Regions from separate parts of the Streptomyces mabaensis genome, predicted to be linked through region 2. Evidence: riboswitches for the same ligand, from Rfam matches in the RefSeq annotation. Region 2 holds a riboswitch; the other holds the start of a gene.
The links. A riboswitch is a leader RNA that binds a small molecule or an ion and turns the genes downstream of it on or off. The one in region 2 is predicted to bind cyclic di-AMP.
Positions count from the first base shown of each region.

Region 1: it holds a riboswitch for cyclic di-AMP, as region 2 does, so the genes downstream of both, ACWV17_RS15765 (M23 family metallopeptidase) here and ACWV17_RS06455 (M23 family metallopeptidase) in region 2, are expected to answer to the same signal.

Region 1 covers NZ_JBSOPZ010000015.1:65,473-69,284, reverse strand. Annotated here, with positions in the region: gene ACWV17_RS15780 (helix-turn-helix domain-containing protein) at 1-516, shown strand, start outside; gene ACWV17_RS15775 (DUF6126 family protein) at 513-686, shown strand; gene ACWV17_RS15770 (tyrosine-protein phosphatase) at 714-1,520, opposite strand; cyclic di-AMP (ydaO/yuaA leader) riboswitch at 1,937-2,095, shown strand; gene ACWV17_RS15765 (M23 family metallopeptidase) at 2,100-3,047, shown strand; gene ACWV17_RS15760 (SGNH/GDSL hydrolase family protein) at 3,222-3,812, shown strand, end outside.
Region 2 covers NZ_JBSOPZ010000005.1:151,226-155,037, reverse strand. Annotated here, with positions in the region: gene ACWV17_RS06465 (M16 family metallopeptidase) at 1-421, shown strand, start outside; gene ACWV17_RS06460 (M16 family metallopeptidase) at 442-1,809, shown strand; cyclic di-AMP (ydaO/yuaA leader) riboswitch at 2,020-2,177, shown strand; gene ACWV17_RS06455 (M23 family metallopeptidase) at 2,191-2,985, shown strand; gene ACWV17_RS06450 (GntR family transcriptional regulator) at 3,188-3,812, shown strand, end outside.

The sequences.
Region 1 (3,812 bases), on a different contig from region 2:
GGTCTCTCACCGGCGCATCTGTCCCGGCTCGAGACGGGTCGGCGTCAGCCGTCCCTGCCGATGCTGCTCGCGCTCGCCCGTACCTACGGTACGACCGTCTCGGAACTGCTCGGCGAGGAGCTGCCCGGCCGGGACCCGGTCGTGCGCGGCGACCGGGCCGAGCCGGCGGAGGCCGGCGGCTGGACGTACTGGTCGGCCGGCACCCCCGGTCGCGGCATGCAGGCGCTGCGGCTGCGGGTTCCGTACGGCAGGCAGGGCGACCTGGTCCGCGTACACCCCGGTGAGGAGTGGCTGTACGTACTCCGGGGCCGGGTGCGGCTGATGCTCGGCGAGAGCGAGCACACCCTCGCGCCGGGGGACAGCGCGCACTTCGACTCGCTGACCCCGCACCGGATCGCCGCCGCCACCCGCGGCGGGGCCGAGCTGCTCTTCGTCCACACGCTGCTGCAGAGCGCCGCTGCCGAGCTGTGCCTCGGCGACGGCGCGTCCCGACGAACGCCAGGAGTGTCGCCATGACCGACCCCGAAACCGCCCCCGGGACCGACGAGAAGAAGTCCACCGCCCGTCGCTTCGTCGAGGACAGGATTCCGCGGGGCCTGGCGATCCGGCTCTTCGTCTACGTCGTCGCCGGACACCTCTTCGCGGCGTTCGTGTACATGCTCTTCACCCTCGGCGGGCAGCAGTAGGGCCTGTCCGGTCGTCAGGTCCCGTCGTCAGTCCAGCAGGCGGGCGCGCAGCCGCTCGCGGATCTCGGGGGTGACCTTCAGGCCCTCCTCGAGGTAGCGGTCGGTCGTGCCCCAGGTCTGGGAGATGGTGTCGAAGGCCGCCGCGAGGTACTCGGCGCGGGCGTCGAACAGCGGGCTCAGCAGCTCCATGACCTCGGGGGACATGGCGGCGGGCGAGCTGTTGCTGCGGTGCACCTTGTAACGGCGGTGGGCCGCGTTGGACTCCAGGTAATCGGCCTCGATCGCGTCCCGCTCGACGCCGAGCGCGAGCAGCGTCACCGCGATCGACAGGCCCGCGCGGTCCTTGCCGGCCGCACAGTGCATCAGGGCCGGCACGCTGTCCTCGGCGAGCGCGTGCAGCACCCGGCTGTGCTCCGCGGTGCGGTGCTTGATGATCACGCGGTAGGAGGCGGACATCCGCGCGGCAGCCTGGCCGTCGGCGAGGATCGAGCGCAGCTGGTCGAGATCGCCGTCGCGGACCATCTTCCAGAACTCGGCGCCGTCCGCCGGGTCCGTCAGCGGGATGTTGACGTTCCGTACGCCGGGCAGCTCGACGTCCGGACCCTCAAGTGCCTTGTCCGCGTCATTGCGGAAGTCGAAGATCGTGTGCAGCCCGAGCGAGCCGAGGAAGGCGGCGTCGGTGGCGCTCGCATGCGCCAGATGACCGCTGCGGAAGAGCCGCCCCTGCCGTACCCGTCGGCCGTCCGCGGCCGGCAGCCCGCCCACGTCACGGAAGTTGCGCACTCCGGTCAGCTCGGGCTCTGTCGACGGGACCTGGGGAAGCTGCTGCGTCACGGGGTCTCCTCCGTGTCTGCCGTCGGCGCTGCTCGCCGGCGAGGGTCATCGGTTCGACGATACGACATGGGTTCCTGGGGCAATCATCTCGGTGCGGATCAGTAGGGGCAATTACGGTTCAATGTCCGTTCTGACCGAATTGATTTGCTTAACGAGGCCTTGGCGTATTTGCGCGTGAGATGGTCCCGGAGTGAGTGAGCAGGATCATATTGGTGACGTTGCGTGGTGGCGGAAGCAGGCCTAATTCCATGGTGCGGGCGGCTGTTAATGATCCGTAATCCACGGAGGGTGACCGGAAAATTCCGGCATATTCGTCACTGCGAATGCAATGCGGAATTCGCGGCTTGTTCCGCCCGTCGGGCTCGCCTACGGTCACCGTCAATCCGGGTGGACCGCCGAATCCTGCCACCGCCCGGAAACCGCACCCACCACTCACGCACGGCAGGAGCGGGGGACCCAGGTAAGCCGCCGGTCCGGTAATCCGGAACGGCTCGGGGTTAAGTCGCACTCGCACTGCGGCCGGACATCTCCAGTCCGAACCCGACAGCTCACCTCGCAGGCGACGGAGAGGAATTCGTCATGCCCGCAAAGGGTAAGCACCGTCGTCCCAAGGCCAATCCGATCACGCGCGGCTTTGTCGCCGCAGGCACTGGTGGTGCCGCACTCGCGCTGCCGCTGCTGGGCGCCACCGGCGCGACCGCGGCGGAGAAGGCCGCACCGGCCACCGCCGCCGAGAAGGCCGTCGCTCCGGTCGCGGCCGCCGCGCCGGCCGCCGCGGTGAAGTCCGCTCCCAAGACGTACTCCGTGGTCTCGGGCGACTACCTGTCCAAGATCGCCGATGAGCAGGACGTCAGCGGCGGCTGGCAGAAGCTCTACCAGGACAACCGCGAGGTCGTCGGTGACGACCCGTCGCTGATCCACCCGGGCCTCAAGCTCACCATCGGCGAGAAGGCCAAGGCCAAGGCCAAGGCCAAGCCGGCGGCCAAGTCCGAGGCTCCTGCCGAGCGGGCCGACCGGTCCGAGCGCAAGAGCGCGCCTGCCCCGGCGCCGGCGCCGGCGAAGAAGAGCGCGCCGGCCGAGAAGGCCGCCACGGCCGCCTCGGACAAGGGCACTGCGAACGCCTCCGGCTTCACCGCCCCGGTCGACGCTTCCGTCTCCACCCCGTACCGCATGTCCGGGTCCATGTGGTCGAGCGGTTACCACACGGGTGTGGACTTCGCCGCGGGCTCCGGCACCAGCGTCAAGTCCATCGGTCCTGGCACCGTCGTCTCGGCCGGCTGGAGCGGTTCCTACGGCAACGAGGTCGTCATCCAGCACGCCGACGGCACGTACTCGCAGTACGCCCACCTGTCCGCGCTCTCCGTCTCGTCCGGCCAGAGTGTCAGCGGCGGGCAGCAGATCGGGCTGGTCGGCTCGACCGGCAACTCGACCGGTCCGCACCTGCACATGGAGGTCCGGACCAGCCCGAGCTACGGCTCGGACATCGACCCGCTGGCGTACCTGCGCCAGCACGGCGTCAGCATCTGAGACGCATCACCCTGACGGGGCGTCACCAGACGTAGCCAGGAGGCCGGATCGGCGGATCCGGCCTCCTGGCGTATGCCCGGGAGCCGTGGGAAACGGCCCGTGGTCCATGTCACGCCGCGTCACCCCCTCCTTACGGTCGCGTAGGTCACATCCGCCGGTGAAGGATGTGCTCCCGTGGCAGGCGATTCGAGATCAATCAGCAGAGGTGCGTTCGGGTCGTACGCGGCGATCGGTGACAGCTTCACCGAAGGCGTCGGCGATCCGGGGCCTGACGGTTCGTTCGTGGGGTGGGCCGACCGGCTGGCGGTACTGCTCGCCGACCAACGCCCGGAGCACGCCTTCCGCTACGCGAACCTGGCCGTGCGGGGACGGCTGCTCGACCAGATCGTGGCGGAGCAGGTGCCGCGGGCGAAAGGGCTCGCGCCGGACCTGGTGAGCTTCTGCGCCGGCGGCAACGACATCATCCGGCCGGGCAGCGATCCGGACGCGGTCGCCGAGCGTTTCGAGGCGGCCGTGGCGGACCTGACCTCGGCCGTCGGTACGGTGATGATCACCACCGGTTTCGACACCCGCAGCGTGCCGGTGCTGCGGCATCTGCGGGGCAAGATCGCCACGTACACCGCGCATGTGCGGTCGATCGCCGACCGCTACGACTGCCCGGTGCTCGACCTGTGGTCGCTCAGGTCGGTCCAGGACAGGCGGGCCTGGGACGGCGACCGGCTGCATCTCTCGCCCGAGGGGCACACGCGGGTCGCGCTCCGCGCG
Region 2 (3,812 bases):
CGCACCCTCCCTCGGCTGGCTGGACGTGAAGACGTCCGGCGGCGTCGAGGTACCGACGATCGAGGCCGCGGTCGACGACGAGCTCGCCCGCTTCGCCGCCGAGGGTCCCACGGCGGAGGAGATGGAGCGCGCCCAGGCCCAGCTGGAGCGCGAGTGGCTGGACCGGCTCTCCACGGTCGCCGGCCGCGCCGATGAACTCTGCCGGTACGCCGTGCTGTTCGGCGACCCGCAGCTCGCCCTGACCGCCGTACAGCGGGTTCTCGACATCACCGCCGAAGAGGTGCAGGCCGTGGCCGCGGCCCGGCTGCGCCCCGACAACCGGGCGGTCCTCGTGTACGAACCCGTGGCCGCGGAAGACGCGGAGGACGCGGACGACGCCGAGGGCACGAACGAGAACGGCACCGAAGGGGCGCAGCAGTGAGCGACGCAGAGATCACCAGCATGGAGTTCCACCCGCAGCCCCAGGCGGGCGAAGCCAAGCCGTGGGCCTTCCCGGCCCCCGAGCGCGCCACCCTGGACAACGGCCTGACCGTGCTCCGCTGCCACCGCCCCGGCCAGCAGGTCGTCGCGGTCGAGATCATCCTCGACGCGCCGCTGGACGCCGAGCCGGACGGCCTCGACGGTGTGGCCACGATCATGGCCCGCGCCCTGTCCGAGGGCACCGACAAGCACACCGCCGAGGAGTTCGCCGCGGAACTGGAGCGGTGCGGCGCCACGCTGGACGCGCACGCCGACCATCCGGGCGTCCGGGTCTCCCTCGAAGTGCCCGCCTCCCGGCTGCCGAAGGCCCTCGGGCTGCTCGCGGAGGCGCTGCGGGCCCCCGCGTTCGCCGACAGCGAGGTGGACCGCCTGGTGCGCAACCGGCTCGACGAGATCCCGCACGAGCTGGCCAACCCGTCCCGCCGCGCGGCCAAGCAGCTCTCCGCGGAGCTGTTCCCCGCAGACGTCCGGATGTCGCGCCCGAGGCAGGGCAGCGAGGAGACGGTCGCGCGGATCGACTCCGCGGCCGTAAGGGGCTTCTACGAGGCCTACGTTCGCCCCGCCACGACCACCGCGGTGGTCGTCGGCGACTACACCGGTACCGACCTGGACGCCGTCCTCGCCGAGACCCTGGGCGCCTGGACCGGGGGCTCCGCGCAGCCGCGCCCGGTGCCGCCGGTGACCGCCGACGACACCGGCCGCGTGGTGATCGTGGACCGCCCCGGCGCCGTGCAGACCCAGCTGTTGCTCGGCCGTATCGGCCCCGACCGGCACGACCGGGTCTGGGCGGCCCAGGTGCTGGGCACGTACTGCCTCGGCGGCACGCTCACCTCCCGGCTGGACCGCGTCCTGCGGGAGGAGAAGGGCTACACGTACGGCGTCCGGGCGTTCGGCCAGGTGCTGCGGTCCGCACCCGACGGCACGGGCGCGGCCATGCTCGCCATCAGCGGCTCGGTCGACACCCCGCACACCGGCCCGGCGCTGGAGGACCTCTGGACGGTGCTGCGCACGCTCGCCGCCGAGGGCCTCACCGACGCCGAACGCGACGTCGCCGTACAGAACTTGGTGGGTGTCGCCCCGCTGAAGTTCGAGACGGCCGCGGCCGTCGCCGGCACGCTCGCCGACCAGGTGGAGCAGCATCTGCCGGACGACTACCAGGCGCAGTTGTACGTACGGCTGGCCGAAACGGGCACGGTGGAAGCCACCGCGGCGGCCGTCAGCGCGTTCCCGGTCGACCGGCTGGTGACCGTCCTGGTGGGTGACGCGTCGCAGATCGAGGAGCCGGTGAAGGCGCTCGGCATCGGCGAAGTGACTGTTGTCACCGGCTGATCGGCCGTAAGCGGCAGTAAGACGGACAAGAGGGACCCCGGTGGCCGGCGAGCCACCGGGGTCCTCCCATATGTCCGGATTGTTGCGGAGGTTGGGTGTCTGGCCTGTGGCGTGCGCTACAAAAAACCGTGTCTGTTTGGTGATTGACAGATGAGCCGCTTAGCGTCTGTCCGGCTGTTCGTCAGATGTGAGCGTCGCACCCGCGGCACCGGGCAGCCATCGCCGAGTCCCCGTCAGGCGCGAGCCTGGGGAGCCGGGGACCCACGCAGTCCCTGGGGTGAATCGGGCCTCCTCGCCAGAGGAAGCCCGTAGGAGACCTTCCTGCTCCGAACCCGTCAGCTAACCCGGTAGGCGAGAAGGAAGGAAAGGATCAGCCTCTTCATGGCGTTCACCCGTGCCACCGGGAAGCACCGTCGTCCGAGCCGTATGACGCGCAAGAGCGCGAACATCGCAGGCATCGCCACCCTCGCCACCGCGGGCGTCGTCGGCACCCTGAGCTCGCCGGCCTTCGCCGCCGCCGAGCCGGCGGCCGCGACGGTCGAGGACACCGGCCTCAACGCCATCGTCGTCGCCGACACCCTGGCCGACCAGATCGACGCCCAGGCGCAGGCCCAGCAGCAGGCCGCCGAGGCGGCCGCCGCCAAGGCGAAGGCCGAGGCCGAGGCGAAGAAGCGGGCCGAGGAGGCCAAGCGCAAGGCCGAGGCGAAGGCCAAGGCGGAGCGCGAGGCCAAGGAGCGCGCCGCCCGTGAGGCCGAGCGCAAGCGCCTGAACAGCTATGTCTCCCCGATCGCCGGCTCGTACGTCTCCACCTCCTACCAGGCGGGCGGCGCCGCCTGGTCCTCCGGCAGCCACACCGGTGTCGACTTCCACGCGGCCTCCGGCACCACCGTGCGGGCCGTGGGCATGGGCACCGTCGTCGAGGCCGGCTGGGGCGGCGCGTACGGCAACAACGTCGTGATCAAGATGAACGACGGCACCTACACCCAGTACGGCCACCTGTCCTCCCTCTCGGTGTCCGTCGGCGAGTCCGTCACCCCGGGGCAGCAGATCGGCCTCTCCGGCTCGACGGGCAACTCGTCCGGCCCGCACCTCCACTTCGAGGCCCGGACGAGCGCCGAGTACGGCTCGGACATCGACCCGGTCGGCTACCTGCGCTCGCACGGCGTCAGCCTCTGAGGTTCCTCCACCGACAGCTTCCGAAGGCCCCGCCCCCGCGTCGGGGTCTTCGGCGTTCCCCGGCCGTTCTCCGCCAGGAACTTTGGCCAGAAGATATACCTGATTTCCCGCCCGCCGTCGGAAATTCCCGCGCGCTGCAATAGAGTCGCAGAACAGGCGTCGTCCGACCGCGTTTCGCGGGGATTAAGGCGGAGGTCCGGTCATGCGCATTCCCGCGCACTCGGTATGCACGGCAATCCGCGACGACATCGTCTCCGGTGTCTTCGAACGCGGCAGCCGACTCACCGAGGAGGTGCTCGCGCGCCGCTACGGCGTCTCGCGCGTCCCCGTCCGCGAAGCCCTGCGCACCCTGGAGTCCGAGGGCTTCGTCGTCACCCGCCGGCACGCGGGCGCCTGCGTGGCCGAGCCCACCGAGCAGGAGGCGGCCGACCTGCTGGAGATCCGGATGCTGCTGGAGCCGCTGGGCGCCGCACGGGCCGCACGGCGGCGCACCGAGGCGCATCTCAAGGTGCTGCGCGGCCTGGTGAGGCTGGGGCAGGAGCGGGCCCGCCGCGGGCAGGGCGAGGATCTGCGCTCGCTGGGCGGCTGGTTCCACGAGACGCTCGCCCAGGCCTCGGGCAGTCCCGGCCTCACGGCGCTGCTCACCCAGCTGCGGCACAAGATCGCCTGGATGTACGCGGTCGAGGCGCCCGCCCGGCCGCTGGAGTCGTGGGCGGAACACGGGGCGATCGTCGACGCGGTGGCGCGCGGTGACGCGGAGCGGGCGCGGGCACTGACGGCGCAGCACGCGGAGCGGGCGGCATCGGCGCACCGGCTGCGGCGCACCG